2 regions of the Paenibacillus sp. GCM10028914 genome follow, and region 1 is predicted to be linked to the other one. Evidence: riboswitches for the same ligand, from Rfam matches in the RefSeq annotation. Region 1 holds a riboswitch; the other holds the start of a gene.
What was found. Region 1 has a riboswitch for S-adenosylmethionine ahead of ACFQV5_RS04860 (methionine ABC transporter ATP-binding protein). Riboswitches for the same ligand answer to the same signal wherever they lie in the genome.

Region 1 (16,652 bases):
CTCGAATATCTCCGGGACATACCATATTTACCGTGATCCCATACGGTGCTTCTTCTACAGCTAGTGTCTTAGTAAAGGAGACAAGCCCCACCTTCGCAGCTGCATATACGGAACGGTGTGGCCACGACCTCGCTTCACCGGCATGACCGAAACCAAAGTGAATAATTCGTCCCCATTTTTTGTCTCTCATGGAGGGTAGAACAAGGTGATCAAGCAGCATCACACTGGTCAGATTCCCATTAATCAGATGAACGATTTCGTTCCGTTCATATTGGGAAAACAAACGTCGTTCCCGGATAAAAGGTCCCGCATTGTTGACCAGAATATCAATAGCTCCCAATTCATTTTCCGTTTGGTCTACAAGGCTGTATAATTGCTCTTCTACGGCGATATCTGCCTTAACCGCAATGGCCCTAACACCCATTTCTTCAATTTCTTTCTTAAGAGCATATGCTTCTTCTCTGCTGTTAACAAAATTCAGCGCAATATCGCATCCCTGACGAGCCAGTGTCAAGGCAGTCATTTTGCCCAGTCCTGTTGCACTGCCAGTAATTAGTGCCACTTTTCTATCCAAGATCTTCCCTCCCCCGTACATACATATCTGTCTTCAGTATAAAAGATTTAACCTCTCCCTACAACTTGATGAGTTCATCGATCCTATGCATAAAAAAAGCCCTTGAACATCAAAGTTCAAGGGCTAAACAGCGTTATTCAATTTAAAATGCTGGGAAAACCGCACCTTTAAATTCTTCATCAAGATATTTTTTCACGTCATCGGAAGTCAGAGCTTTAGCTAATTTCTGAATCGCTTCGGAATCTTTATTATCTGAACGTGCTACGAGATAATTCGCATATGGGTTTTCTTTATCCTCAATAAAGAGCGCATCCTTAGTAGGATCAAGATCAGCCTCGAGCGCATAATTCGTATTGATGATCGCCATATCCATTTCGTCGAGCATGCGAGGTAGCATTGCCGCTTCCACTTCTTTAATCTCTAGATTTTTCGGATTTTCAGTAATATCTCTTACTGTAGCTTCCAGTTTGCTCTCATCCTCCAGCTTGATCAGGCCATTCTGAGCCAACAATGAAAGCGCACGTCCCGCATTGGAAGGATCGTTAGGAATAGCAACTACAGCTCCATCTTTTAACTCTTCAATGGAGTTAATCTTTTTAGAGTAAGCACCCAATGGTTCTATATGAACGGCTACAACAGCAGCAAGATCCATCCCCCGCTCTTTCACTGCACTATCCATATGTGGTTTGTGCTGAAAAAAGTTAGCGTCAATTTGCTTTTGTTCTAACTGCTGGTTCGGAAGCACATAATCCGTAAATTCGACGATTTCAAGCTTAACGCCTTCTTTCTCAAGTGCCGGCTTAATATGTTCAAGAATCTGAGAATGCGGTTCAGGAGAAGCGCCTACACGCAGTGTTACACTCCCGTCACTTCCATTCGAATCTGTTGCAGGCTTCTCTCCACATGCAGCTAACACGGCTACGAGTGACAAACTAAGAAACGCTAATACCCATTTTTTCATAATATTTCTCTCCCTCCAGATCGTGAATATTTCTATCTCGCCTTTCTTAATGCCATAACATCCATGCCTTTTCGCTACTTCCTTGTAAAATGTCGCACCATTCGATCGCCTGCCATCTGCAGCAGTTGCACTAGAAGTATCATCAAGACAACGGCGATGATCATCACTTCGGTTTCATAGCGGTGATAACCATACTTAATCGCCAAATCACCAAGACCGCCTCCACCTACCATACCCGACATTGCCGTGTAGGAAACAAGGGTAACAATTGTGATGGTCATTCCCGCCAGTAAACCTGGTCTTGCTTCGGGAAGCAGTACCCGCCAGATGACTTGACGTGTGGACGACCCCATAGCATGCGCAGCTTCAATGACACCTTTATCTACCTCATGAAGTGATGTTTCAACTAATCTTGCAAAGAATGGCGCTGCTCCGACAACAAGTGGCGGGATCGTACCGAGAACACCATAAGATACACCCACAATGGACTTCGTAATCGGAATCATAGCTACAATCAAAATGATAAACGGTACGGAACGAAGAATATTTACGACAAATGACAGAATAGAATATCCGAAACGCACCCATTTGGATGAAGAGCGCGCTGCCAGATATAACAACACGCCTATTGGAAGACCGATCAAAAATGTAAACAGTGCGGATGATGCCAACATCTTTAGAGTATCCAGTGTCGCAGTGACAAACTCATCCCAATTCACTTCGGAAAAATCAAGTCCGAACATCAGTCCATCACCTCCACATCAAGTCCTTGCTCCAATAGCTTCTGTATTGTCAAATCAATCGCCTGCATATCCCCTTCAAACCGGACAATCAATTGACCGTATGGCGTATGCTTGATCGTAGAAATTGTACCTTGCAAAATAGCAAAGTTTACACCCGTTTCACGCACCGTGTGGGACAGCGTTGATTCATAAGTTTTGGAACCTAAAAATGTAATCTTCGCTGCTCGGAAAGATTCAGCGTGAGGTGCGTGAATAGCTAATCTCAGTGCTTCTCCGCTATCCGTTTCATTACGAACGAACTCCTGAGTTACTTCGTGTTTAGGTTTCAAGAACACTTCCGTAACCGGACCTTCTTCAACAATTCCACCCTGATGAATCACTGCAACCCGATCACAAATTGTCTGAATAACATGCATCTCGTGGGTAATCAGAACAATCGTCAGATTGAAACGCTGGTTAATGTCGAGCAGCAATCGAAGAATTGAATCCGTAGTCTGCGGATCCAATGCGGATGTCGCTTCATCACAGAGCAGCACTTCCGGATCGCTTGCCAGTGCTCTTGCGATACCTACACGTTGCTTCTGTCCACCAGATAATTGGGATGGATATTTATTACGATGAGCTTGCAGCCCAACCAATTCCAGCAGTTCACTCACTTTGCGTTCGATCTCTTCCTTCGGTGTCTTAATTAAGCGAAGTGGAAATGCAATATTATCAAAGACCGTTGCCGAAGATAACAAATTAAAATGTTGGAAAATCATACTGATCTTTCGGCGTTCAGCCTGAAGCTGTTTTTTATTAAGGGATGTCAAATTGACCCCATTCACCCATACCTCACCGGAGGTCGGGCGTTCCAGCAGATTAATACACCGGATCAATGTACTTTTTCCAGCACCGGAGTGTCCAATCACTCCGAATATTTCACCTTTTTCAATCGACAAGTTCAATTCGGATAATGCTGTCGTTAACGTTCCGGCTTTTCCGTACTGTTTTGTCAATCGTTTAAGTTCGATCAATTCCCAGTTCCTCCTATTCCCATTACATACGTAGAAATAAATAAAAGAGCCCTTTCTTTGCAGAATCAAAAAGGGCCCTCTTTACGTAAAGACGAATGCCTTTTCTCATCTGTCAAAACTGCATAACATTCGCAGTTTTGAAGGAATTAGCACCATGACACTACATCTGTTCAGACAAAATTGTCTGTACACTGCAGCCGGTTGCTGGGCTTCATCGGGCCTGTCCCTCCACCTCTCTCGATAAGAAAACATCGATATGAAATTAATATTGATATATTTCCAAAAAACAATTCAAGAATGCAATTAGTATAGAGTCTTTTCAGATGTTTGTCAAAAGGAATTTATAGGCTTATCGTCTTAAGAACTTACACCTTTCTTCGCCCAAAGATCATTCGTGTAGTGAAATGAAGCGGATAATGTTTTACACACCATATCTAGACCTTGCTTAAGGTCATCTAAATGTTTATCGAGATCCTCAAGCTCCACTTTATCATTGAGCCCCTGATGCCGCTGCCATAAATCATCCTGCATCTCAGAGTTCATATAGTGAACCTCAGCGTTTCTCCGTTTACGTAATGCATTCACTGCTGAATTATATTGTTCTTTAATGGACTCCAGCTTGTCCACCAGCTCTTCATGTGTCTTAGCATAACTAAACTGACGAAGCACCGTGAAATAGGAGTAATGAGTTTTAACTTTTGATGTATTAAGATCAAACAGTTCATTCAGAACTGTGCCAAGCTTATCCAGGATGGAGAATACACGAATAAATCCGTCTTTATAGAAGTACACATAACGTGCATACTCCCCTTGTTCCTGGATAGACATATCATCGACATACCCCGCCTTAACAGATTTACGGAAATGACATGCGGCAAACCAGCTTTGCTCCAATTCGTCCAGCGATCCAATCAATCCACGAGTCCAAATTTCTAGCTTGCGGAAGTCATGAGTCGGATCTTGATTTTTCTCGATCTCTTTTTGCAAAAGCTGCGTAGTCTTAACCATGGTTTCAATCGCGTCTTCAAGCAGACCCTCATTAATTCGGGGCGGCTCCCCGAGTAAAATCCGAAGCATGGCGTTCCCCCCTCAAGATTAAAGTTCTAAATTTCATGAATGTATACTATATAAGATTTTCAAATTACTCATTATTAAATATAAACAAGTAAGTGGCTTGGTTAAACGCTCTAGTGTTCACATTTAGAGTACTTGAGTTACCCGAGGTATCGATTTTTTCATGTATTTAAAATGCCCTTAACTAGCCCCTCTTCATTCTCTCTCCCCCATAATGCAACAAAATCCGCGACAAATGTCGTGGATTTTGTGAATTGAAATTATGTTGTATGAAATGATTCATATTGGGTTTATTTCGATACAGGCTTACTCAACTGCCATACTCTCACACTTAAATAACATAACACTCCGAACAAGCCGGATATGAGCAGCGTATGTCCTAAGGCTGCAAAAATATACAATTCGTCGTTATGGAGCGTTGCCATCAGCAATGGACCACTTAAGACTTGCATCAGACAGAGAATGACTGCTGTGATACCGAGCATCTGTATTTCACGATTATTTCGATTTCTCCAGAAAGCAAAATGCCCCATGATTGCTACCAGCAGTAGTAGAAGGGCTGCTGCCACCCTATGCATAAATGCAATCCCTACTCCACCTGAAAGCTCAGGTATAATTTCGCCATTGCATAGAGGCCAACCTGAACACCCTTCTCGTGAATCGGTATGACTGACAAATGCACCTATGTATACAACGATATATGAATAAATGGTTGTGCCCCAAACCAAGTTACGGAACGACTTACTCACCCGCGGCAAGTTTTCAAGTTTTGAGAGGTCTTTGGCCTGCTCAATTCTGCGCATCGCCAGCGCAAGCATGACAGAGCTCGCAAACGCAATGAGAGAAAATCCAAAATGTAATGCCATTACAGCAGCGGATTGTGGCACAAGAACTGCCATTGCTCCCATAATAGCCTGAAGAACGACAAATATCGCAGTCAAGACTGCATATGTAACAAGATCGCGCCGTGTACGTTTAAACATCCAGAAGGCTATCAATGAGGCTAATGCGGCTAAACCAGCCAATCCGCTCACAGCTCGGTGAGAATATTCGATCATCGATGACAACGTGTATGCAGGAATAAATTTTCCGTTACACAGTGGCCACTCCTGCCCACAACCCATACCAGAATCGGTCTTAGTTACAACCATGCCACCAAAGGTTGCACAGAACATGATTAAACATGTGAGGTAACTAAGCCATTTTAATTGTTTATCATTCACCATTTTCACCTGCTGCCCGTATTCATAATATATCAATCTTTGTCACAACTTATTACTAATAATATACAGTTCAATATGTATTATAACTGATTCATCCCCTCCGGTCATAGACCGATTGTGACAAAATGTTCAAAAATTAAAACACCGCTGACCTTGATCAAGGCGAGCGGTGTGATATTTTTACTTGTGGATCGAGTTATATACCTCTAAAGCGCGATCAAGAAAAGACTCAATCTCTTCCCGTGACTTGCGAAGTTTATTTACAAAACGGACCAGTTCACGACCATCTGTGTATGCTACGAAACTTGGTATACCCAGAATGTTTTGCTGCTGGCTTACGTCGCCTACCTGTTCAACATCGACTTCAACCAATGTTAATCGATCGGAATATTTAGTCTCTACTTCTGGCATAAACGGATCGATGAATCTACAATCAACGCACCAATCTGCCTTAAATACAGCTATCGTCAATCTTGGAGATTGAATAGATACCTGAAACTCTGCTTCTGAAGTAATCTTTTCCAAGAGAATCTCCCCTTCCGTCTGAATTCGTTCATCCTAAGTAGAGCAAAATGTTGAGTGGAAGTCAAATTTTAAAGGCATACTGACTTTAGGTTCACTGACATTTAGGAAAGAAGGTGCCTTATGAGCCATTCCGAAGATTGTAATACTCGCCAGCGATCCATCTGGTCGTTGCTGCGTTCTATTCCTCGGGCAGCTTCCGAAGCTATCAGCGGCTTTACTGCTTCTTGGACAGCATCCAGTGAGCTCAGGCGACGCCGAAAAACTCTAACTTGGAATGAAGGTGCAACAAGAAGTATCTCGCGTCTGCTTGATAAGACAGCCGAGGGCTGCCAGCGGGAACGCTACGGTCAAACCATGAAATTAGAACCTATACCTAAGGATCCTTCGGATGGAAACGAATTAGATTTATCCGAACCTGAACTTCAACTTGTGAAACAAATTCATGAAGCCGTAGCCGATGCTAATCTAAGTAATATAACACGAACACGTGCATATCTAGATCTTTACAGGGAATATCCCGAAATACACTGGGCATTTCTTGCTCACATGGTGTCAAGAAATGGTGGCTGGAATATGTCAGACATTAAGAGTGGGCTCATGTCTGACTTAACCGACAACGACTTTAAATATCACTTGTACCGTTTTCTTGAGCGCTGCAATGCTCTTATATTTCAGGATGCTTACCCACAATTGCTTCTATATAAACACAGCAAGCAAATGGAACGGAGCTATTTTCATCTGCTTCCCTATTTTCATGTCTCGGCATTTATGACTCCGTTCTGGGATCGATTTTGGATCGATCGGAACAGCAGCCTGTTGTCTGTCGCCTTAATTATTAATGAACAAAATTATATAGAAGATCGTGTCGTACAACATCCTTATTTTCGTAAACATGTTCTAGATCATCCTTCTTTTCGACTACATGAGCTTATGCGATTGAATCAAATTATCTTCCCACTGGGTGAAGTTCAGTGTAAAGGTAATCTATTCAAAGACCGAATTCTCCCTCTTCGGCCCTTAGTTGGTATGAGCTTAAGTCATTTTAACAGTCTATCGAGTCGAATTAAGATCGGTAAATCGCTGTATGCCATGTTATTCGGTTATGAGGATATTTATCAAGGTGTTCTTCAGTTTGCTCTGAGCACTCCCCATTTGGGGTCCCGTGCAGAATACTGGCCAGCATTATTTACCACCAAACCTGATCAAGCTATGAACTCTCTTGAAGAAAGCAATGAATTATTGCAATCTGAATGGCTACCAGTCAATCACCGTCTGTACAGCCCTTTACTCGAGAGCGTATGGCATGATACCGAATATGAGCCTATTCCCCGCTTTGATTGGTTCCAGGAGCCCACAATGCTGCGCCATTTAAGTAAGCCTATCCGGCCATTCCTTGTTGATATGACCCATGCACATCGGTCTGGGCTCGAACGAATCGCTTTTACTCACGATATGGACATACGTCTAAGCTAAGAATTTATTAGATACGTTCTGAAATGATGAAAGCTTACCCATACAATAAAACGGTTCTCCTTTAAAGGAGAACCGTTTTATTGTCATTATAATGAGATCCTAACCACGTTCGCGTAAGCGTGATGGCTGAAGACGCATGAGTGGGCGGAACAGCTTTTGCAACAACCGTGGATAGCTCGAAAGCTCTGACTGTCGCAGTACACCGAGCATGATAAGAAGAACTAAATAGATAACCACAACGACTGCCCCAACCAATAAACAAGTAATAAAGAAGGCAATCCGAGCCGGTATATAGTCTACCAGTTGGTTTCCTAATTGATTCACTACATATCCCGTACCTACAGACACCAGCACCGTAATAATAAAGCCTGTCCAGCGTGAACCCAGGATAGAGAACGGAACAATCGCTTTAATCGCACGTAAGTTAAGTGCCGTAATGACAAGGAAACAAAGTGACGTTGCACCGATAATCCCGTATATCCCGAATAACGGAGCAAGCAGCACACTTGCAACCAGCTTGATAATAATACCAATCATAACGTGAACCATAGAAATCTTAGCTTTTCCGATCCCAAGCAAGATAGATCCAGATGTCATCATAGTAATTTGGAATATTGTCCCGAAGGTGAGCATCGCAATAATCCCGCTGCCATTAAGAGAGCTAAACAGCAGACCATTAACGGAGTATGATGCAGATACCAAAGCGAGAACAATAGGCATCCCTGTCAAAATAGATATTTTGAGCGCAAGCGTTACTTGGCGCTGTAAATGATCCTGATCTTTTCTGGCAAAGGCAGCAGAAATAATAGGTATCAAAGATTGACTAAGTGCAATGGCTAGGATTGGAGGGATACCTGCTATACTTTGAGCTCGTGTACCCAACACCGCAAGAGCTGCTGTAGCCTCTTCAGCACCTATTTCACCGGTTAATAGCGGCTTAACGATCGAACCATCAATAAAATTGATAGCAGGAACGGCAAGAGATGATAGCACGATTGGAATCGACAAAGTAAAGATGGCTTTGTAAATTCCGCCAAGTGGTATCGACTTATCAGGTCCAGGCAGCTTTAGTTCACGATCTTGACGACGTAGCTTCATCGCAAAAAAGATCATTACACCAAATGCAGCTACACTTCCCAGCACTCCACCGAAAGAAGCACCCGCTGCTACCCAGGTATCATCATAGCCCATGCGCACGAGAATATATGCAAGCCCAATCCCCGTTAAGACACGAGCAATTTGCTCAACGATTTGCGATACTCCACCTGCGGTCATAAAGTTTCTTCCCTGAAAATAACCGCGCATCATTGCAATTGTTGGGAAGAGTAACAATGCTGGTGCCAAAGCCTGAATAGCCGCTGCTGATTCAGGCACCTCTGCGACATAGGTAGCGTAATACGGCGCTACGAAATACAGCAAGAGCGTCATGACAACCCCAGCACCAGCGGAAAAGAAGAGTGCCGCCTGGTAAATTCGTTTTGCTTCTGATGGTTTATTCAATGCATACCGTTCAGACACCATTTTACTAAGTGTGCTTGGTATACCTGCCGTTGCCAGAGCCAACAGCATTAAATACACATTATTGGCAATCGTAAAGGAAGCATCCCCTACGTTATTAAGCAAATGCTCCAGCGGTATCCGCTGAGCCAATCCCAATACTCTGGCCACCAATGCAGCTGCGGCAAGTATGATTGTACCTCTGATGAAAGTCTCTTTCTTTGACAAGTAAGTACCCTTCTTTCTTCCAATAGGCGACCACTAATGCAGTTTACGCCTTAAAAAATCCAAATAAAGAATATAATAATCATGGCAAGCTGCAGAACGATTTTAACGACGATGCTACTAAACAGACCGAGCACCGATCCCAATCCTACTTTAACCGATTTTCCAGGATTAGATCCAGCCAAGATCTCACCAATAAATGCTCCGATGAATGGCCCGATAATCAGACCAAAGGCCGGAATAACAAATGGACCCACAATCAAACCAATGGTACTTCCCCAGATGGAAGCTTTGGATCCACCTAGTTTCTTAACTCCCCAAGCATTTACTGCGTAATCGGCAATAAACAGAACGATCAAGATCAATGTCTGAATAATCCAGAACATGGTGCTATAATGCTCAAACGTAAAGAACCAGCCATAAACGAACAATGCTAAATAAATGGCTACTACACCCGGTAGAATCGGATAAATAGCCCCGGCCATTCCGACCACGAATAGTGCAATAACGATAATCCAACCTAGTATATCCACGCTAAACGATCACTCCCCGCACAAAATATAATCGCGAATAACCTGGACAATACCGTCATCGTTGTTGCTTGCTACGACTACATCTGCCTCATCCTTGACGGTCTGCTGTGCATTTCCCATAGCAACACCCAAACCAGCCTGTTGAATAGCCGCTAAATCATTAAGGCTATCACCTACAGCGACTACCTGAGACATTTGAAGTCCAAGAAGCTCACAAACTTGCTTAATCCCCTCTGCCTTGTTGATACCCTTTGGATTAATCTCGAAATTATATGGTGATGAATTGGTAATCTCAAGACCATCCAGTTCTTGAAGTTTCATTAGAATATGATGACGCACATCATCATTATCATTATGATAACCAAACTTCAACCATTCTTGATTTTCGATATCGCCCGTCCATGTTTCCCTGTTATATAACGTATCCACCGTATACGCCCAAAACCACGAGTCAGTTTCTTCTGCAATAGCATGCATTTTTCGAACGAGTTCTACATCAAGCAATGCCCGGCGGTATAAATCATATGGTGCACGCCATACTTCACTACCATTCACCGTAATCATCGGGGTTGTAAGTTCCAGTTGCTGAGCGTAAGGATATGCACTCGAAAATGCACGACCTGTAGACAAGCATACATGAACTCCATGACGAACTGCCTCTTTAATCCATTTCACAGTTTCCGAAGAAATTTCGTTATCATCCTGAAGCAATGTCCCGTCCATATCCAATGCCAGTAGCTTATATTTATGATTCATGACTTTATCCCCCTCTAGGTCTGATCTCTTGTTTAAACATAACGCCATTTTACCACAAACCTTTTCACCCTTACACTCGGACCTATCAGAAACGATTACTTTGCCTTTTACCAACTGATAAAGGAGTGATTACTGTCCGATAAAAACCTGTTTATCTCAAAATAAAAGCAGGCCAGGATCAAGTCCCAACCTGCTTTTTAGTTTTTGTAACCTAGAGATTTATTCTGTACTTCCAGCATCACTTGCATTCTCATCGCTAGTTTCAGTGTTTTTAGGATGCGGCGTGCCGTCTAAACCGTATACTTCATCGTACGCATCAAAGATTTTACGAGCTACAGGTGCAGCACTATAAGCACCAAATCCACCTTCTGGGATAATAACAGCTACTGCGAGTTTCGGATTTTCCCTTGGAGCGAACCCGATAAATACCCCGTTATCGGTTTGGATTCTCTTGCCGTTGATGTATACATCCTGCTGGGATGTACCTGTCTTACGAGCAAAATCATAACCGAAGTCAGCAAATGAAGGCACTTGTGTGTTCATCCCCTTGATAACTTCATCCCAGTACTCATCAGGGAACGTCACTTCATTTAGAACTTCACGTTCAAATTTCTTAACGACGTTACCTTCCTGATCCTTGATTTCGCTAACCAACTGCGGTTTGATACGGACTCCACGATTAGCGAGTGTTGTGGCATACTGTGCCAATTGCATCGTGGAATATTTACCTGATTGGCCAAACGAAGCAAAGGCCAATGCAGCGAGCGGACTACCCGCTTGCTCAATATTGGTGTATTCGATCGTACCTAGAAATTCACCTGGAAGCCCAACTTCCGTAGAAACGCCAAGTCCGAATTCCTTCATGTATTTATCCCATACATTTATACCCTCGGCACCGTATTTATTGAACAGCTGTTTACCCACCATATCAATCATAAAGGCGTTAGAGGAGTTTTGAAGCGCAAGTGCTGGGTCAATCAATCCAAAAGCTTTCGACTGTGAGTTACGAACTTTCGTTTTATCTCCACCAAATTCCGCATACCCTTTGTCATAATAATAACTATTCACACCGAAAAATCCTTCGTTCAGTCCAATCAGAACGCTTAAAGGCTTTACCGTAGAACCAAGCAGCAGAACGGACTCCAAATTGTTAGCAGAACGGCCCGAGCTATAAGGACTGATTGTACCATTTCCCATGGAGGAAGTGACCTTATCCCATTCCTCTTGATCAGCCCCATCCTTCCATACGTTCGGGTCATAGTCAGGAATACTTACCATAGCAACAATGTTACCAGTATCTACTTCCATCGCAACGGCATAACCCGTTTTTGCATCTTGGTGAGTTCGACCCGAGAATGGAGTGGTACGTAGCCATTCCAGCTGATCCACTACCGCTTGCTCTGCTTTCATTTGAATTTCTTTATGAATGGTAGTGTATACATCATTCCCCTTCTCAGGTGCAACAAGGGTTGGCGTACCATCAATCATATTTTGCGGATTGATCGGAATACTCATGTACCCATTCTTCCCACGAAGTTCATCCTGGAACATCATTTCCAAACCATCGTACCCAACCCATTCAGTTTCCGTATATTTCAGACCCGGGTCCTTCTGGTCCTTATTCGCTTCGTCAATTTCCTTATATTTCTCTTTAGTCTTAGCACCTTTAAACTCTTTCAAGTACCCAATCGTTTGCACGGCCACAGTATCCTCATCATAATACCGCACATTCTCTTCAACGATCTCTACACCTGGAAAATCATCTTTATTCTCAATAAAGTAAGCAACTTCATCATCCGTGAGTTCTCCCTTGATTCTCCGTGGTTCATACCCACCCTGTTTCTTAGAATCAAGATCCAGTCTCTCGATAATATCTTCCACAGTCAGCTCTTCAGCATCTGCAGCGCCATGCTTCTCAAACACCTCATACATTTTCTCGGCAAATGCTTCAATCTCAGGAAGATTCTCTCTCCCTTTCTCCGTCTGACTGTTATAGTTCTTGAGCAGCGTAACATAAAGCGCGTTGGAAGGCTTAGAGTAAGCCAGCGGTGTACCCGATGCATCAATGATGCTTCCACGGATCGGCTGCAGCGGAAAGTTCTTCGTCCGCCCACCCGTTTCCTGCTCCGTCAGTTCAGGACCTTCCACGAACTGCAAGAACGCAAGTCGGACAATGATGACACAAAATATAATAAACGTACTGAAAAAGAACAAGTTAATCCTTAGATTAAATTGACTCCCGGCATCTCCTTCATCCTGCTTCCGTTTGTCCGATTTAAAACCTTTCAAAGTTGTCTTCTCTCCTTTGTTCACTTTCACATAAAATCATCTTAACATAAACCTTATTCATGATTCATCTTTCCACAAAGTGACATAGCTAATTTACGGGTTTCTAGCCTCATCGCTAAAAACTCAGTACATGCTCTTTGATATGTGTTTCATTAAATCGAGGTGAGTTAAACCAGTTCCCGCTTTGCGCCCACGTTGGGTCAAGCGGTATCCACTGCTGTTTCTCACGCAAGTAAACCTCATTCCAAGCATGAGGTCCGTAACTGCCCTGGCCGTCGTATCCCCGTCCTGTAACGACACGAACCTTTAAATCTTGGGATCGAGCCATCATAGCATAAAGTCTAGCATAATCGATGCACACACCGGATCTTGTATCATAGGTATCCTGAGGGGTTTGTTCACGCCAAATCCTCTGCTCTTCGTACAATTTAACTTTATCATAATCATAAGAGACCCTTGTTCCAACCCAATCATAAAGTTTACGAGCCTTTTCCTCGTCTGTTTCTGCTCCCTTTACAACATGAGCAGCAGTCTGCTCAATTCCTTCTGGAATCGCGTGATCCACAACCTCATACTTCTGTTGCATAATTCCATTTAGTTCTTCTTGAACAGACTGAGTAAATACAGGCAATTTTTCTCGAATCAGAGAACCGGATAGAGGCTCGATAACCGCCTGTGCTCCTTGTTTATATACTGGAGATGACTCTACATAACGACTGAATGAATGATCAGGATAAAGACTAACCCATATAAAAAGGATCGCAATAACGATAATTCCTCGTACAGCCCCCATCACCACACCAATTCCTGCTCCGGCCATACGACTAGCAACTGTTGCTGGCTTCTCATCTCTAGAACCAAACAATCCCAGTCGCCCTCCTATCGTCAACGACACCAACAGACGAAGGATAAATATAATCAGACTATAACTGATCATAAAGAGAACCCCAAAGCGAAGTAGTGGAAAATCCGCCATGGAATTCACAAATGTATAGTATATTTGCTCCCCTAATTTAAGTTCTCGATCGGGAATCCGACTACCTAACGATTCAAGCCACACAGATACTTTTGGAGACAGCCAAAGCGTAAATGGAACAGACATAGCTATACTGACTATCCGAAGTATAGCTCCCCCAATAAAAAAGGTAAGCTTCCCTACAGAACGAGAAGCTCCGCGATTCCAGCCTTGTATTAAAGAAAAGGCTACTATACACAGTAGCAGGATGGTAACACCGTTACCTTCCCGCAGACTGTCGTTCCATGCTGATATCATAGGAACCCCTCCTTCCTGCTGACTAGCTTCTTAGCTGTTATTATTTTTCTTTGCTTGTCCAATGAACTCCTGAATGGTTTCGTTCATATCCCATTTACCTACCGGTAAACCTTTGAAATTCACTTCCACTTCGGTTGATCCACTCTTTCCCTTGAGTTCAAGATTCGGAGTTTTGACCGTAAATGTCCCATCACCGTTTGATGTATATTTTGCTTCTTTTGCTTCTTTCATCATGATGTTCATAGCTTCGGATTTAACGGTGTCAACTGCTTCGTTCTTCACTGTGGTCACTACATCACCAATCTGGTCCAAGGAGATACCACTGTAGATGATCAATCCCCCGACTATAAGAACTACTAGCGCCCACTTAATAACTGTTTTGACTAAGTTAATCACAATAAACAGCACGATCAAAGCAACAACAATTACCAGCCAATTTTGCTTTAGAAATTCCAACCATACCTGTGCATCCATAATCCTTCGCCCCTATCCATTTCACTGTCTGCGACAAACTTAAACCGTTCCTTTAGATTATACATGATTCCCCTTCTCAGTGTCAGCAAGACCTCTTTCCAAGAAATTAAGGTATAAGCTTGGCATCTTAGGCGTACAAGTAGAACATAACCTGTCTTAAATACGGGGTAGGAGGTGCTTATTTGAAAACAGCGATTTGGTTGTACATGTTCTTGTTTCTTGCCTTCTTTGATCTGCATGCCCAGTATCCGGTTCTCACACCGTTCGCCATTTCGCTCGGTGCCGCTCCAACATTCATCGGATGGATGATGGGCATTTACGCCTTAACTCATCTTCCAGGCAATTTGCTTGCCGGAAGATTAATTGATAAAAAAGGGAGCCGGCGTTATATCATCTTCAGTTTGACTGCCGCTGGTGTGATACTGTTGCTGCAAGCACATGTGCAGATGCCCTGGCAGTTGCTTGTTCTCCGTTCGATCAGTGGCTTTGTACTAGCCTTTCTATCACCTGCTTGTCTTGCTCTTCTCGCTTCACTTTCTAAGGATCCCGTAACTCAGGGAAAATATATGTCGGGGCATGGCGTTATTCATACACTTGCTTCTGTGTTATCTCCAGCTGCGGGCGCGTTTATCGTGGCAAAAGTGGGGTTTTCAGGTACCTTTACAAGTTTGGGATGGGTGTTGATTTTCACGGGGATTATGGCTTATTTGACTATTCCCAAGCCTTCCACCCAGTCTTATTCACAACGTGCCGAAGAAGTTAAGCATGAAACAAGCGATCCATTTCCTTTCAGTCTACGTCTCTATCTTATTCCTTTTGCCATCGCATGTTCACAGGGTATTCTGTTCTTTGAAATCCCACTTCGGGCAAACGGGCAGGCGAGTATCATGTCTACGGGTCTTCTGTTTTCCTGTGTTAGTCTTGGCGCTTTAGTCACACTCAGTATGCTTTTCCTAAATCATTATTCTCCTGGCAAGAGAGTAGCAGCTGGCGTTCTCGGACTTGCACTTAGCTTTTACGCTCTGGCAGCGGTAGATCAACTTCCACTTGTCGTGATTTTATTTATGCTGGGCATAGCAAAAGGTCTTCTATTCCCTGCTCTTTCTTCCTTGTTCATTGAGCTTAGCGGAGGTGGGAGACTGGGGAGAGTGTTCTCTTATCAATCCATTGCTATGTCGATTGGCTCCTTTGTCGGCCCCATAACTGCAGGACAATTAAGAAATGTGATCTCGCCCTACTTCATTGCTTTTATCATGCTAATGATCATTCTTTTGCTTTTGCCACGTCCGAATAAAACTCAACCTATCGATACCCCAGCAGGGGTGAACCTTTAACAGCATCACAACTCTTCTTTCAGCCCAAAAAGTTCCAAGATAGGCCAAAACACAGTCCACCTGGGTATTTTCACATAGTATACAATGTGGCAAATGACCACTACGATTAAATAAGGAGTGAAGACAAATGAGTCACGTCCATAAACAATGTTGTAAACCAATGGTTAATCCTTGTTCTTCTGTAGGTCTGATTCTGGTACTCTACATTTTGTTGGTTATCATCCTCTCCACCTTCTGCTAAAATAATCACCCTATACGGCGGCCTTCCTCAGAAGGCCGTTTTCTTTTTTGCATGAAGTCCAGCTTACAAGTTAAACTATATATAACTCAGATCCACATAACTCAACTTAAACATTTCCCGGGGAATTTCGATGTTGCATGCCGTATTATGACAGAGGTGACACATATGTCGATATTCATTATCGTAGAAGGCAAAAACGACCGAAGCAGGCTTCGTCGATTGGTAACTCCTGATATTACAATTCTTTGCACGTTCGGAACACTAAACACACTTAAGCTGGATTCTTTATATAAGCAGGTTAAAGATCAAGAAGTGTATCTGTTTATGGATAATGATAGTTCCGGCAAAAAAATCCGTGGAGCATTGCGCGATGTTTTTCCAGATGCCACACATATTTACACACGACGGGGATATGCTGGAGTTGAGGGCACACCGGATGAA
Region 2 (16,652 bases), on a different contig from region 1:
TTGACCGTCTCACCTTGACCCCAGCCTTGTCCGTGTCCACCATGTCTGTGTTTATGTGTGTGTTCATGGTTGTGTTCATGCTTGTGTTCATGCTTGTGTTCATTCCAGTTATCTTTCCAACGTACCTTCCAAGGATCTTCACTCTCTTTCCGGCGAGACTCTTCACGAATAAGCTCAGGTTCAGGTTTATTCTCTTGTTCAAGGTCTGTCTTCTTTCCAAATGTCCGCTCAAACATCTCATCAAGTGAAGATTCCAAATTAGTTGCTTCTGGCACCTCAGGGCTATCCTCGACTGTAACATATTCTTCTCTTTTACTGTGTATTGGCGGTCCAGGAGGTTTTTGATTCTTCGGCTTAAATATAACGGTCAAACCAAAACCAATTAACAATAAAGGAACCGAATATTTAACCAACTCTCTAAACGAAAAATCAATAAAATCCAGGTTGCGGCCTAGAAAATATACACCAATGATCAGGGGTACGACCGATCCCCATAATGCTCCACTCAAATCCGGACGATTTATCAAACCCTGTAGGCCAACCCATATGAGAATGACCGGCCAAAACGTGGAAATAAGATGGCCCAAGCTCACATCAATAATACCCATCTGCTGCAATATAAAGTATACCCCGACGCCAATAAGCAGAAGTCCACCTGACAGTTGGTTCCATCCTCTTCGATTCATGTGCATCCCCTTGCTTTCCATTCATATTTATCCTTTGACTACAGTGTACAACAAGAGTTACTTTGCGAATAGCGGCGGTGGGATGAAACATGCATCAGTCTCGAGACCGAGGGGATTGGGTTTTTATGTATATTTTATTGGGATCTAAAAAAAGCCCCCGCAATGCTCTGCGGAGGCCTTTGTTCATACTGACTTAAAAGCAAACTAGCGGTTTGCTCTTTTATTAGTTGTGCTGCTTTCTTCAGCGAACTCAGCATCAAACTTTTCGTTTGGCGTCTTGTAGTTCTCCTTTACTTTCTGGGAGCCCTGTTGAGCGCCGCCAACTACGCTGTTCTCTTCAGCAAACTCAGCATTAAACTTTTCGTTTGGTGTTTTGTAGTTTTCCTGCACTTTGTTTTTCTTGGCCACGGTATTCACCTCCCTGTCCACAATACCATCATCCTCTTCGGGGAACCGAAAACGCCTCCCCGAAGAATAGTATGCGAAGGACAGCGGGGCATTATTCGAACAAATTGCTGATTGTGTATCCCCCAGCTTTAAATAGCCTCTTCGAGTATAGAGGATGGAAGAAAATGATAGGTTTCAATCGCGGCCCCCAGTTTCTCAAGCATTGCTTCGGTACACTTACCTGTTCCACGCTTGATCAACTGTACTTCTACATCTTTTTTGCCCCATTCACTATATACCTGTTTTGTTGTGGCGAAGTATAGATCAATTTTCTCGCCTTTTATGGCAGAACCCGTATCAGCCACAATGCCATACCCGTAATCAGGAATGTACAGAATGCTTCCGAGTGGAAATACTTTGGGATCAGCTGCTATCGTTGAAACCTTATTCTTATCCCGCTTCACCTTAACACCTGAATAAGTAATCCCATACTGTTTATGCCCAGGCTTTTTACCTGTTGATTCAAAACCAGCCGTATATCCTGTTGCTGTAACCTTCACCGTATGAAGAATCTGATCTTCTCGCGGCGCTAAGACAGGTATCGAAGGGACCTGTTTTTTCATCGGATTCGTGGAGTCTGTAGCCTCATCCTCGTTATTCACTGGTGGCTGCAGCATATAATGATTGATATTACCGAGCCCTACAGCACTAAATGCGTAAAAACTCGTCATCTTAACATATTTATTTTCTTCATGAACCTCTTCTTCTTGTTTGTATACTTGCACATCTCCAATATCGTAAGAGTCTGGAGATATCGGCATCATTCTTGCAGCGTCCACGTCCGATGCACCTATGCTATACACAAATGCTGATAGAAAAATCCATATTAAAAACCTCTGCCATGTTTTCCAATTGTTCATTTGATAACCTCCCCTTTACTTGCGAGGTTTCCCAAATCTCAAATGGTTTATACGTTACATGACAGAGGTCTATGAAAGTTTATACTTGTTCCTGCTCGTTCGAAGATACGTTCAGGAGTTTACACAGAGCGAGTATTGATCTCTTCACGGAGCTTGAGAATCACTTCATCAAGACTTTGTGCTCCAAGATCGCCTTCTCCGCGTTTACGCACAGATACTGCCTTAGCGTTCATCTCATTCTCACCTACGATGAACATATAAGGGACTTTTTCAAGCTGGGCTTCACGGATCTTATAACCTAGCTTTTCATTCCGAAGATCCGGCTCAACAGAAATACCAGCCAGCTGAAGCTTGTCTGTTACTTCCTTCGCATAATCTTCAAATGCAGTGGATACCGGTATAACTTTAACCTGTACTGGTGACAGCCACAGCGGCAGTGCTCCAGCAAAATTCTCAAGCAAGAACGCAGTAAAACGTTCCATTGTACTAATAATACCGCGGTGGATAACAACTGGACGGTGCTTCTGTCCATCGTCGCCTACATATTCGAGCTCAAAACGTTCTGGAAGCAAGAAGTCCAGTTGAACCGTGGACAATGTTTCTTCCTTACCAAGCGCTGTCTTAATTTGAACATCCAATTTCGGACCATAGAATGCTGCTTCGCCTTCTGCTTCGTAGAATGGCATATCCATGCTTTCCACAACTTCACGCAGCATACGTTGAGACATTTCCCACATTTCGTCGTCTTGGAAATATTTTTCCGTATCTTGCGGATCGCGATAAGACAAGCGGAAACGGTAATCGTGAATACCAAAGTCCTTGTATACAGTCTGGATCAACTCGATAACACGAGCAAATTCTTCTTTAATCTGATCCGGACGGCAGAAAATATGAGAGTCGTTCAATGTCATGGCGCGAACACGGTGAAGACCAGTCAAGGCTCCTGACATTTCATAACGATGCATCATACCAAGCTCCGCAATACGGATAGGAAGGTCACGGTAGCTGTGCATGCTGCTCTTATATACCATCATATGGTGTGGACAGTTCATCGGACGGAGAACAAGCTCCTCATTGTCCATTACCATCTTAGGAAACATATCTTCCTGATAGTGCTCCCAGTGTCCAGAGGTCTTATACAACTCAACATTTCCGAGAACTGGAGTATACACGTGCTGATAGCCAAGACGCTCTTCCATATCGACGATATAACGCTCCAGAGTGCGGCGAAGTTTCGCGCCATTTGGCAGCCAGATTGGTAGACCTTGACCAACAAGCTGGGAGAACGTGAACATTTCCAGCTCTTTACCCAGCTTACGGTGATCACGTTTCTTCGCCTCTTCCAAGAAATGAAGATGCTCGTCAAGCTGAGCTTTTTTCGCAAATGCTGTACCATATACACGCTGCAGCATCTTGTTCTTGCTGTCTCCACGCCAGTATGCTCCAGCTACATTCATTAGCTTGAATACTTTAATTTTACCTGTTGAAGGCACGTGAGGCCCACGGCAAAGGTCAAAGAATTCACCTTGTTCATAAATGGAGATAATACTGTCCTCAGGCAGCGCATGAATCAGTTCCAGCTTATAAGGATCCTCCAGCTCACCGAAGATACGAAGTGCTTCTTCACGACTTACTTCTTTGCGAACGATCGGCAAGTTTTCACCAATGATGCGTTCCATTTCTTTCTCAATCTTTTGGAGATCTTCAGGATTCAGTGGCTCCTCCAGATCCATATCATAGTAGAAACCATCCTCGATTACCGGACCAACACCAAGTTTGACCGATTTAGCACCGAACAAACGCTTTGTAGCCTGTGCCATCAAGTGAGCTGTACTATGGCGAATAACCTCAAGGCCATCCGGAGAATCCTGTGTCACGATCTCAATAAGGGCTCCCTCTTCAAGAGGTGTCGAAAGATCGACTACGATTCCGTTCAATTTACCTGCTACGGCATTCTTTTTAAGCCCACTGCTAATAGATGCCGCGACATCTCCAATATTGCTGCCTTCTGCGTATTCCCGGACAGATCCGTCCGGAAGTTTAATACTAATTGCCATCCCGCTATTCCTCCTAAAAAGCATCCTTGTTTGTATAATTTCACGTATGATCCCATAATCCACCTGCAGGACAAAATAAAAAACACCCGTCCCGCAAAGGGACGAGTGTTATACTCGTGGTTCCACCCTAGTTCGATCTTAAGCAGCTTACAAGAGGCTTTAGATAAGCCAAGCACTACATAAGATCCTTCGTTGGCATTGTATAACGGCAATGAACCGGCGAAGCCTACTCTCATCTGAAACGCTAATCCCACGTCTCATATGTTTCGACAACGCAGCTACAAAGGGGTAAATCAGGTGGCGTACCGAAGGAAATTACAGCCAAGTTTCCTCTCTCTGAACGGCAATACCGACTTGACTCATGTCTTTGTCGATGCTTTTCACGTGAATTTATCAGTTATTATAATCCCGCTTAACCGGGAACGTCAAGTCATCATTCGCTACACTCCCCAGAAAGGAACTGCACTCCAGGCAACTGCAACAAACTTCCGCCCGATTGTCGAAAATATGAGCAAGTGTACTTATTACGGGAAGTTCAGGCTCCCTTGTATGAATAATCATACGTGCAGGCGATACGGAAATAAGCGTGCTTACGACCATATCTTCGATTTCCATATCCTGATCTAATCGCTCCATTACCATCCCTTCATCCCTTACTTTTTCAATCGGTCTAAGGTTACCGTCCAGTAGAAGAAAATCCTCTTCTCCCTTATGAATCACGTGAACCAGAGGCATAAGCGGTTCCTGAAAATACACAAAATATTTAAGTAAACTAACAAACTCCTCATATTGCTGATCCATCATAAATTCATCCACAGCGTACTCAGCCAATTCCCTTAGCTCCTGCAAATAAGCCTGCATTCTAAAGGTCATGTAGCCATCTAAATTCAAATCCGGTGACTCTGTCAAGCAAGCAAAAATGCTCTCTCTCAGCTTCCTTCTTCGCTGCTGCGAATAATCTTCTGAAGTGTTATCATCCTTCGCAAGAAGCATTAAATACCACTGTAGTACCCGCTCAGCTTCTTCTTCATCATTAAATTCAAACTCTGTCATCAGCAACCGAGCTGCAAGATCCTGCTCCTTCTCTTCAAGGATGTAAGCCGCTGCCGCTTCGGACACTGATCTGCGTACCATTTCTGCAGATGAGGACCACGCCGTAAGCTGTAGTTTGCCCGAACACGACCATATGACCCGATCTCCAGAAGCGCTGAATGAAAACTTCAGCTGCTTGCATTGTTTATGTAGCTCTTTCTGCTTGTCTGATAAGATACGGTAAAATGCTTCTTTTTCACCGTCAGTCTGTGTATTGACCGTTATGCTGAATAGTTCCATGGAATCGCTCCTTTCGGGTTCCCTGTTTAAGTATATGGGGACCGAAGGATGGATATACGGAACTCCTTAGTGGAAAGCTCTGTTAATCGTTGTCGTCGGATCATGGCAAAACATAAAGGCCCTACCTAACCGTAAACGAAGACGGAAGGCAGGGCCTCATTAAGACACGATAGTATGAATAAACGAATTAGTTCTGCATTACAAAATCGCGTTCAATCGTACTGTTGTCATTAAATACACGAAGAATGTCATACTTTGTATTACGCTGAGCAGGAATATTTCCAGTTTCGCGAATCAGCTCCAAGATGGATTCAATGTTCACTTTATGCACAGCTCCAGCGGAAGAAACAACATTCTCTTCCATCATGGTGCTGCCGAAATCATTACAGCCATATGAGAGAGACAGCTTGCCAACTTCCGGCCCCATCGTTACCCATGAAGATTGTAGATTTGGCACGTTATCAATAGCCAGACGACTAATAGCTACCGTCTTCAGGTAGGCTTCTGGAGTCTCACGTTCGCGCTTCAGATTGGTATTATCCGGTTGGAAGGTAAAAGGTATGAAAGCAAGGAACCCTTTAGAATTCCATCCATTCTGAATGCACTCATCCTGCGCTTCTCGCACACGGAGCAAATGAAGTGCTCTCTCCTCCATCGTTTCACCCAAGCCAATAACCATGGTTGCGGTCGTGTTCATACCGAGCTTATGCGCCGTCTGCATAACATCCATCCATTGACGCCAGCTGCCTTTCAGCTTGCTGACCTTCTGGCGAATACGGTCGTCCAAGATTTCGGCTCCGCCCCCCGGTAAAGAATCAAGTCCTGCGTCCCGGAGTTCGCGAACAACTTCTTCCATGCTCAATCCGGACACGTCCATCATCTTCACAATCTCAGCTGGTGAGAAGGAGTGCATTGTTATATTAGGGAACCGATTCTTGATTTTCCGGAGTAAATCCGTATAGTAGCTGAACGGAAGATTAGGGTTCGTTCCGCCCTGCATTAGTATCTCTGTTCCATTTACGTCTACGGTTTCTTGGATTTTCTGTAAGATTACTTCATCCGATAGAACATATCCTTCTTCGTGTCCGGGTCTGCGGTAAAAGGCGCAAAAGCGGCAGTAAACATCACACACATTCGTATAGTTTACATTTCGTCCGATTACAAAAGTCGTTATCGGATCAGGATGCAGCCTTTTGGTCATAATATCAGCAGCATGTCCAATCTTCTCAATCTGGTCACTTTCAAAAAGAGTTACTGTATCTTCGAGATTCAAACGCTCGCCACGCAGCGCTTTATCCAGAATACTGTCAACTGTACCCATTTATAGGTCCTCCCTTATCATAGCTAAATGACAATGAATTCTACTTGCCCATGTATTATGTTCTTCACCTATTATCTATTTCATCGTAACACATAAAGGAACTAAAAAAAAAGACATCCCTATGATTCAGGGTGCCTTTTCAAGAGATCATTGCTATCTGTTTACTTCCAGCGCCTGATCCAGATCAGCAATAAGGTCGTCGATATCTTCTAATCCGACTGAGAAACGAAGAAGTCCGTCCGTGATCCCGCGCTCATGGCGTACTTTCTCTCCCATTGCTGCGTGTGACATCATTGCAGGATACGAGAGAATACTCTCTACTGCACCCAAGCTTACAGCTACGAGCGGAAGCTTAACTGCGTTAAGCACCTGCTTGGCCCGTTCACCAGAACCTACATCAAATGAGACGACTGCACCATAACCACTGCACTGCTTCTCGTGGATTTCCCGTCCGGGATGATTTAATAGGCCTGGATAATACACATGATCAATATCACTCCGGCCTGTAAGCCATGCTGCCAGCTTAGCAGCACTTTGCTCACTATGTGCCATACGAGCACCTAGCGTCTTCATACCTCTCATGAGGAGCCATGAATCCTGTACACCCAATACGGTTCCAAGACCATTCTGAAGCTGTTTCAACTGTTTAGCGAGCTCTTCGGTTCGAGCCACAGCTAGGCCTGCAAGCACATCACTGTGCCCGCCAAGAAACTTAGTCGCGCTATGAAGAACAATATCCACGCCTTGCTCAATCGGTCTCTGATAGTAAGGCGTCATAAATGTATTATCAAGAATCGTTAATAGTCCATGTTCCTTAGCCCAAGAAGTAACCGCCCCGATGTCGGTAATCTTCAGTGTTGGATTCGATGGAGTTTCCATATAAACAGCTTTGGTATTTGGTTTGAGTGCTGCCTTTACCTGTTCAAGATCTGTCATATCCACGAAAGTGCATTCCATACCCATACGGTTCAGGATACTTGTCAGGAGCCTGTAAGTCCCTCCATATACATCCTCTGTTACAATAATATGATCTCCTGCTGACAAAATCATAAACGTACTTGAGATTGCTGCCATACCGGATGCATACGCAAACCCTTGAACTCCACCTTCTAGTAATGCAATATAATTCTCCAGTACCTGACGTGTAGGATTGCCTGATCGGCTGTAATCATGCTGTGGCGGATGATATATATCTTCATGATGGAACGTAGACGCCTGATACAGAGGTACGCTTGATGCACCTGTTGCTGTATCAATCTCTCCTCCAAAGTGAAGGAGTTTGGTTTCAAACCGAACCTGATCCAAACTTCTCTCCTTTTGTTCCTTGTTTCCTGATTTGCTTGAATGTCCATTCTGGTTGTCTAGGCTCATCTGTCTGCTCCTCCTTCAATTTCAGCAACTGCTGCATTTAGCGCAGCATCCAAATCTGCAATCAGATCATCCACGTGTTCAATACCGACGGAGAATCGAAGCAATCTGTCATCTACACCAACGGCTTCACGAATCTCCAGAGGGATATCGGCATGGGTTTGAACGGCCGGGTAAGTCATCAATGATTCTACTCCGCCAAGACTCTCAGCAAAAGCGATCAGCTTGATATGACGCAAAATAGGTTCAACATACTTGGCATCCTTCACTTTGAATGAAAATATGCCCGTATTTCCGCTAGACTGCTTCTGTTGTACTTCGTAGCCCGGATGATCAGGAAGTGCCGGATAGAAAACATCAGAAACCGCAGGATGCTCTTTCAGGAACAACGCAATTGCTGTCGCATTGCTCTCGTGACGCTCCATGCGTAAAGCCAGTGTCTTCATCCCGCGCATCAATTGGTAAGAATCTGTCGGACCGAGCACCGAACCGATTGAGTTATGTAAAAAGGCGATCTCCTTAGATAATTCTTCTCCCTTGGTAACAATTAACCCGGCAAGCACATCGTTATGGCCTCCTAAATATTTAGTGGCGCTGTGAACAACGATATCTGCTCCAAGCTCAATCGGTCTCTGGAAGAATGGCGTCAGCAGCGTATTATCTACGACGCTTATTAAGCCGTGATGACGAGCCCAACTACAGACCGTTTCAATGTCTGTGATCATCATAAGGGGATTCGTCGGCGTTTCAATAATAATTGCTTTCGTATTCGGTTTTCTTGATTGCTCTAACGCATCCATGTCATTCGTATCCACATAGGTAGCAGTGATGCCATAACGAGACAATATTTGCTCGATTAAACGGTAGGTGCCCCCGTATAAATCCAAAGATACGATAAGATGATCACCTTGTCTGAAAAGAGCAAATACGGTCTGTAATGCTGCCATACCCGAGCTACAGGCAAATCCGGCATCGCCGGATTCCAGTGCAGCCGCCGCTTCCTCTAGTACCGTTCTTGTCGGGCTTTTCGTTCTTATATAATCGAAACCTGTACTTTGACCTAGTTTAGGATGACGAAATGCAGTTGCTTGATAAATCGGGAAATTTATTGCACCCGTAACAGGCTCCTCAACAGATCCAATCTGAGCCAGCCTACTTTCAATCTTCAAATTATTCTTCTCCACAATACCCACTCCTCCTTAAATTACGTTCTTTCGCTCTCTATATTTGCGGTCCGATATCATAAGGTGTTTCTTGATATACATAGTAATTGAGCCAGTTAGAGAATAATAAATTAGCATGAGCTCTCCAGACTGAAGGCGGTTTGCGAGTCGGATCATCTTTTGGATAATAGTTACGTGGAAGTGCAATATCCATACCTTTGGCTACATCTCGCTCATATTCCCATCTAAGCGAGTCAGAGTCATATTCTGAATGACCTGTCACAAATATTTGTTTTCCATCCTTTGACGCTACCAGATAAACACCGGCTTCTTCGGATTCAGCTAATACCACAAGCTTCTCCGCTCGCTCGATGTCTTCTCGCCGAACATCAGTATGCCGGGAATGTGGTGCATAGAACAGCTCATCAAACCCCCGCAGCAGCTTAACGTTTGGCTCGTTTACTGTATGAGGGAACACACCGAAGCATTTCTCGGACAAGCTGTACTTCGCCACATCATAATGATAATAAAGACCCGCTTGAGCGGCCCAACATATATGGAGCGTTGAAGTTACATTACGCTTGCTCCATTCAAAGATCTCTTTGAGCTCATCCCAGTAGTTTACATCTTCGAAATCCAACTGTTCTACTGGAGCTCCCGTGATGATCATACCGTCAAAACGGCGATGTCTGACTTCTTCAAACGTTTTATAGAATGACTCTAAATGTTCTGCCGGAGTGTTTTTAGAAGTATGCGATCCCGGATGAAGCAGCACAACATCTACTTGGAGTGGGGAATTACCGATCAGTCTTAGCAGCTGCGTCTCTGTTGTCTCCTTGGTTGGCATCAAATTCAGAATGGCAATTCGCAGCGGACGGATATCCTGTTGAAAAGCTTGGCTTTCATCCATTACGAAAATGTTCTCCCCAGCAAGAATTTCCTTTGCAGGCAGTGTGTCTGGAATTTTAATCGGCATCATTATTCCTCCTTTAGGTTAATAAATAGTCATACTGCATAAAACAACATAAGAGATTGCCAAAGTATACAAAAAAATGACCTTTCTGTGATGAAAGGTCATATATACGTATACGTAAACTATGCGCCTCTCTCATCTGTCAGACTGCAGCGATCCTTAGTGTTAAGGCCGCGTACCTCCTGCAAGAATTAGCACCGTGCGATGTTGCCGCCGGTTGCCGGGTTTCATAGGGCTAGTCCCTCCACCTGCTCTTGATAAGATTTCGCGTTATGAAGTTGTTTGTTTCCTAAATACTATTGATTATTACTTTAAATCAAGAACATTTTTTCGTCAAGAAGCTTTGAGCTAAAAAAATGGAACAAATCACCTGTATCTTCCATACCCTGTACAAGGATGAATCACATGTTAATTCCACCTTGAAAGGTTATAACCACGGCGTTATACTAGATTGGTGCTAATTAACCATATGAAAGAGGTGACATGGAAGATGGACGGTGACCCGAGCCAGAAGCTGGATGTAAATGACGCAAAACCGCATAGGACCAAGATCAGCTCACCGGTGGCGGGCAACGTTATTTTTCGTGCGCTCTTTTAGATGCCCAATGCCGAGTCGTGCAGAGTTTCTGCCCGGCTAATACCGGTAAGCTGATACCCTATGCCTTGATTCGAAATGCGCAAGCAGTGAATTAAAGGAGTGATATCAGATGAAAATCCGGTTGGTAAATTCGGGTGTTTTCACCCCGATAGACAATATTGAAACGACACTTACAGCTCCACCAGACGGATTTTACTGGATTGACGCTGATGTTGAAGACTTGGCGGAACTCCAGCCCCTCTTCAATCTACATGACTTGGCTGTAGAAGACACCCAGAGTGATGAAGAGCAACGTCCAAAGATTGAAATATATGAGAACCACTACTTTATTGTAGTAAACAGCATTCGATTTGATGATGAGGAGATCTTCCTTCGAGCTCTGAATATTTTCCTAGGGAGACATTTCATCATTACCGTAACAAAGCAGAAGATCAATGAATTACGCGCTGTAAAACCACTTCTGTGGGAAGATGAAGCCAATTCACCTGACCGATTTCTGTACATCCTGATGGACTTGGTTACAGACAATTACTTCACGGTAGGTGACCGAATCGAAGCGCGCATTGATCAGCTTGAAGAAGATATTCTCATGCACACCAAGAAATCACATCTGAACGAAATTATCGGTCTTCGAAGTGAAATTCTATGGTTGAAAAAGGTACTTGGCCCTCAGAAAGAGGTAATCAATACACTGAATAAAAAAGACCTTCGTCTGATCGATGATCAGCTGCAAAAATACTTCAGCGACATCTATGAGAATGCCGTGAAAATATCCGAAACTTTTGAAACCTACCGCGATCTGATGAGTAACCTTCGAGAAGCTTATCAGTCCAGTATTGCGAACCGTGCGAACGAAATCATGAGGGTATTTACGGCAATGACCACGATCTTCATGCCGCTTACGGTTATTACTGGAATATACGGGATGAACTTTGAGTTTATGCCCGAGTTGAAATGGAAATATTCCTATTTTGCGGTTATTGGACTAATGATTTTTCTTGGATCCGGCATGTTTTATCTGTTCCGCAAAAAAGAATGGCTATGAAATATCAAAAAAACGGGTATCCTTCTTTATTCATTAAAGGGTAACCCGTTTTTTTATATGTCACACTGCGCTACGCTTCTCAATCGTTTGCCGTCTAAAGCGTATACGGATAAGGCGGAGCCGTTCATACAATCTTTCCATTCCACCCTGAGCTGCTGGCTCCTGACCATATACCCGCTGCATTACAGGTTTAAGGAAGGTATCACCGAGATCCTCAAACGCTTTCCAAATGGCGGAATGCTCTGTTTCCGGCAAACTCTCGAGCTCCAAACGGATTAAAAGCTCCATATCGTACCCTTCCTTTTCAAGCACTTCCATCTGTTCAACTAGCTCCCTCCGTGACATGCTGGTCTTCTCCGCCAATTGATCTAGTGATAAACCTTCTGCTATGCCCATTAACATCACCCGACCCATGCGGAATTCTTCTAACTCTTGCTTGTATTTGTGTTCTTTCTGCTTGTAGAGCCAAGACAAGAATTCATCTTCTTTCAACTCACTAAATACCCAGTCCAGAGGAAAAGAGGTTGTTCGTTCTAAGCGTATCGTCATTTCAATCCATTCATCCCCATGTTCTGCCGCCTTGTTCGCACCAATCCCTGGTAGCTGAAGCAATTCCTCCACTGTTTGCGGCACAAAAGCGCTTATCAAGCGAAGTACACGGTTACTCGCTATAAAGTAAGGTGCCTTTCGTCCAGCTGCCGCTTTTCTTCGGCGCCACGCGCAAAGCTCCGTATACAACGCTTCAGAACCATATAGCTCACTATAACATTGCAGTTTCTGTGCAGCATGGTTTCTTCCCTTAGCATCCTCAGGTTCGTGGAATATCCCTTCAATTACAGGACGATATCCCTCACTGAGTTTCATGGAAAGACGATGACGGTAAACGCACAACAACTCACTCCATGAACTTCCACTGTACCAATCTTCATCTTTGGTATATCCGTCAGCTTCAAAGTCTCGCCAGCCGAGATGCCACACGCCTTCCTCTTCACCAATCCACACTTGTGCCGTATTTTCTTCACTTGATTCGTTCGTTCTGGACATCTGATTCATAAATACAATTTGCATCCCATGGCCTCCAATCATTGTTATCAACCGTATAACGCACGCTGTACAACGCAAAAAAGCACCTCTCCCGCCGTAGCGTCAGAAAGGTGCTTCCCTCAATTTGAATAAACGTTATACTGTTAAACAACATGATACCATAATTTGTAATAAGGTCAACTGGGTTGTTTATCTTAATTTCCCATATAGGTTGTCTTAGATTTTTCTTGTATAATGGACAACAAACATCATCTATGCAGAAGGAGTGAACCGCCGATATGACCGGGGAATCACGGCAACTTGATTTTTTATCCGATAGTACAGAGTCTACATCTACCCGATTCGTCACGTTCATTGGCCCATCACTCAAACGATTTGATCTGGCAGTGACCACAACGAACCTATTTTATGGGAAAAAGCTCGTAACCGACCTTCAGTTCGGAAGAACAGCCATATTGGCTAGCGACGATCTCGAACAAGACAATTACCTAGAGCGCACATTCAGTCTCAACCCAGAAGAAGCCGACGATTTACGTGAATTTCTAACACTCGTCTTAGGGGATGCCCATTTCACCGACTAAGAAGCTTAGGAAAAAGAAGAACCCTATCCTATTTCAGGATTTAGGGTTCTTCTTATGCATAATGAATTACAGAGCGTCTTTAATAATTCCTTTATAGAAAATAACCGACAACAACCCAAAGATAGAATAGAGAACTGTATAAAGCAGCATAACCAAGACCATAGGCGTCCATAATTCTGTTCCGAAGAAGAACCAGCCTGATTTTACAGCGAAATAACTATGAAACAGTCCCACGATGAGCGGTATGCCAAAATTAAAGATCTGTTTCATTTGAATGCCTCGAAGGAGATTTCCTTGTGTAAAGCCCAGCTTTCTCAAAATGGTGTAATTCGCTTTTTCCTCTTCCCCCTCATCCATCTGCTTGAAGTAGAGAATGCATCCAGACGTGATTAAGAATGTGAGACCTAAGAAACCAACGATAAACATCATTAATCCCATGTTCGTTTTCTGGTAGCTAATTGTTTCTGCCTGGGACCAGTTCGGCCCCTTACTATCCAAATCCAACTTCGTAAAAATATTTTCCGCTTCTTTAAGCTCGCTTCGATCTGTAATATCGAAACCGTAATATTTAGTGGAGCCCCCTTGAATTTCAGGATCCACATTTTGTACCAACTGTTCGAAGATGCTATGGTCCACGACGGCCGTTGGCATCCCGTGTGAGAAGTATGAGGAGACGACAGCACCTTTTTCTAGCCCACTCATATTCAGAGTCAAGGCGTCAGTACTTCCCTTGGTCTCTATCGTAATTTGTCCCTCATTTTTAATAGACATGAACTGTGTCACCGCATCACTCATACCCTTCAACAAAAACTCACCGGGAGCTATGTCCACACCAGAGACACTCTTATCGCTGACGAAAGGAAAGATCATTTCGCCCGAGTCATTAGCAGCCTTTTCAAGTCCAGATCCGATAATATCAGAAGCATCAACATTCATCTGGATCACATCGATTTCGACCTCAGTATATGCAATATCGCCGGCAGACAACGCTTCTGTGAAAAGATCTCGATCCTCTTGACGAACAATTGAGTAGTCGTTGGGCACGGTTTGCTGTGCCATTTTTTCTGCGGAATAATAAGAAATATAGCTTAGCGACAAAAGTCCGATCGCCAGTGCAGATACCGTCGTAATTACAGTCAATAATATCGCATTGGATTTCATGCGGAACATGATGGAAGAGAGGGAGAGAACGTCATTCAGTGACAGGTACCCACCTTTGCTCTTACGGATCGCATTAAAAATAAAACTTACCGAACCCTTGTAAAATAAGTAGGTTCCGATGATAACTGCTCCCAGGATCATGACCATACTCAAGAATAATTCGTTCATTTCAACCAAGTCACCACTAAACAGTCTAGTGGACACATAATACCCATAGAGAATAAGTCCAATACCGAGCAAGCCGATGATTATTTCCATAATGGACATTTTCTTTACTCTCGCCTGCGTTGAAGATACCGTTCTGAACAAGGATAATATGCTTTGTCTTCTAATGAATATAAAGTTCATAATCATGATGAGAATGTATACTCCAGCGAATACGAGTACCGTTTGAGTCAACGCTTCGGATGAAAAACGCAAGGTGGCATTCGCCTCCACCCCCGTAATTTTGAACAATATCATTAGAATTAGCCGGGAAACGGAGAAACCTGCAAAAATACCAATCAGCATGGAGCCGAAATATAAAATCAAGTTCTCTAAACTCAAAATCATAAATATTTTACTTTTCGTCAGTCCGATTAATTGAAACAGCCCAATTTCTTTACTGCGTCGTTTAATGAAAATGTTATTCGCATACAGAAGGAAAATAGCCACGATCGCGACCAGCAGAATCGAAGCAGCACCCAGTGCTGCTCCACCTTTGATTGACCCCTTGGCTTCATCCATAGACGGATCATACTGAAGGGTTACAAAGGAGAAATACAGCGCTACACTAAATATCAAAGCAAATACGTAGAGATAATAGTTTTTTATGTTCTTTTTCAAATTGCGAAAGATGATAAAATTAATGTTCATTTTGAACACCACCCAGAACACCTTGCGTTTTCATAATGTCTTTGAAAAAGGCCTGTCTTGTCTCCTCGCCTTTATTCAATTGTGTGTAAATCTGCCCATCTTTAATAAAGATGACTCTGCTGCAATAACTTGCAGCCACCGGATCATGCGTAACCATGACGATCGTGGAAGTCAGTTTCTGATTTAGTTCGCTTAATTTGTTGAGCAAATCTGATGCTGATTTTGAATCCAGTGCGCCTGTTGGCTCGTCCGCAAATATGATGCTGGGATCATGAATAAATGCGCGGGCAGCGGAAGTACGCTGTTTCTGTCCCCCTGATATTTCATTCGGATATTTGTTCGCAAGGTCAACAATTCCCAGCTCCGATGCTACCGTTTTAAATTTCTGATCTGCTGCTTTTTTCGATACCTTCTTGACAGATAGTGGGAGCAGTACATTCTCTTTGACCGTTAAAGTATCAAGTAGGTTATATTCCTGAAAGATAAAACCTAAATGATGCTTTCTGAATTCAGCAAGTTGTTTATCCTTCATGCCAGTAAATTCTTTTCCCTCAATGGTAATCGTCCCTTGACTGACTTTATCAATTGATGAGAGTACATTAAGCAGGGTCGTTTTCCCCGAACCGGAAGCCCCCATAATGCTCACGAACTCGCCCTTATCTACCGTGATGTCAATTCCCTTTAATACTTCTTGCTTATTAAATTTATTTCCATAGCTTTTGTAAATTTTATTCGCCTCTAGAATTACCAATTCGCTCACTCCTTTTCTTCATACATTCATCATAAATCACCCTACTCCCCTTTTCCCTCGATTCCCCGAACAAATTACAAAAGCATGTGACATTGTTGTCACATGCCTCTAATGCTTTCAAAATCATTCTTTTGCGGAAACGTCAGTGTACAGGTCGTCCCAACACCAAGCTTCGAGGTTACATCAATGGTGATATGTAAAGAACGAGCCACCTTTTTCGCCAAATACAGCCCCATGCCTGTTGCCGCATGGTCCTGATGCTTCGTCGTGGAAGTAAATCCTTTATCGAATATTCGAGGCAGGTCCTTCGGATCGATACCGCGCCCATGGTCCTTTATCTCTACAATAGTCTTGTTATCCTCATCAAAACGACTTTCAATAAAGATATCTGAATTCTCACTATACTTAAC

Region 2: it holds a riboswitch for S-adenosylmethionine, as region 1 does, so the genes downstream of both, metA (homoserine O-acetyltransferase MetA) here and ACFQV5_RS04860 (methionine ABC transporter ATP-binding protein) in region 1, are expected to answer to the same signal.

Annotation. Positions count from the first base shown of each region.
Region 1 covers NZ_JBHTFO010000006.1:28,699-45,350, reverse strand. The annotation lists gene ACFQV5_RS04875 (SDR family oxidoreductase) at 1-574, opposite strand, end outside; gene ACFQV5_RS04870 (MetQ/NlpA family ABC transporter substrate-binding protein) at 717-1,535, opposite strand; gene ACFQV5_RS04865 (methionine ABC transporter permease) at 1,610-2,278, opposite strand; gene ACFQV5_RS04860 (methionine ABC transporter ATP-binding protein) at 2,278-3,294, opposite strand; SAM riboswitch class I at 3,397-3,541, opposite strand; gene ACFQV5_RS04855 (Cthe_2314 family HEPN domain-containing protein) at 3,652-4,371, opposite strand; gene ACFQV5_RS04850 (COX15/CtaA family protein) at 4,659-5,591, opposite strand; gene ACFQV5_RS04845 (thioredoxin family protein) at 5,772-6,116, opposite strand; gene ACFQV5_RS04840 (DUF2515 family protein) at 6,237-7,589, shown strand; gene ACFQV5_RS04835 (putative polysaccharide biosynthesis protein) at 7,689-9,314, opposite strand; gene ACFQV5_RS04830 (DUF456 domain-containing protein) at 9,365-9,844, opposite strand; gene ACFQV5_RS04825 (Cof-type HAD-IIB family hydrolase) at 9,854-10,600, opposite strand; gene ACFQV5_RS04820 (peptidoglycan D,D-transpeptidase FtsI family protein) at 10,820-12,889, opposite strand; gene ACFQV5_RS04815 (transglutaminase domain-containing protein) at 13,005-14,162, opposite strand; gene ACFQV5_RS04810 (hypothetical protein) at 14,193-14,636, opposite strand; gene ACFQV5_RS04805 (MFS transporter) at 14,819-15,970, shown strand; gene ACFQV5_RS04800 (hypothetical protein) at 16,077-16,220, opposite strand; gene ACFQV5_RS04795 (toprim domain-containing protein) at 16,377-16,652, shown strand, end outside.
Region 2 covers NZ_JBHTFO010000017.1:461,002-477,653, forward strand. The annotation lists gene liaF (cell wall-active antibiotics response protein LiaF) at 1-692, opposite strand, end outside; gene ACFQV5_RS19585 (hypothetical protein) at 891-1,094, opposite strand; gene ACFQV5_RS19590 (3D domain-containing protein) at 1,223-1,993, opposite strand; gene thrS (threonine--tRNA ligase) at 2,113-4,050, opposite strand; gene ACFQV5_RS19600 (putative sporulation protein YtxC) at 4,444-5,382, opposite strand; gene mqnC (cyclic dehypoxanthinyl futalosine synthase) at 5,570-6,703, opposite strand; gene ACFQV5_RS19610 (aminotransferase class I/II-fold pyridoxal phosphate-dependent enzyme) at 6,857-8,074, opposite strand; gene ACFQV5_RS19615 (aminotransferase class I/II-fold pyridoxal phosphate-dependent enzyme) at 8,071-9,255, opposite strand; gene metA (homoserine O-acetyltransferase MetA) at 9,293-10,210, opposite strand; SAM riboswitch class I at 10,340-10,471, opposite strand; gene corA (magnesium/cobalt transporter CorA) at 10,915-11,850, shown strand; gene ACFQV5_RS19630 (HRDC domain-containing protein) at 11,911-12,918, opposite strand; gene ACFQV5_RS19635 (DUF3055 domain-containing protein) at 13,173-13,475, shown strand; gene ACFQV5_RS19640 (FtsX-like permease family protein) at 13,542-15,491, opposite strand; gene ACFQV5_RS19645 (ABC transporter ATP-binding protein) at 15,481-16,242, opposite strand; gene ACFQV5_RS19650 (sensor histidine kinase) at 16,341-16,652, opposite strand, start outside.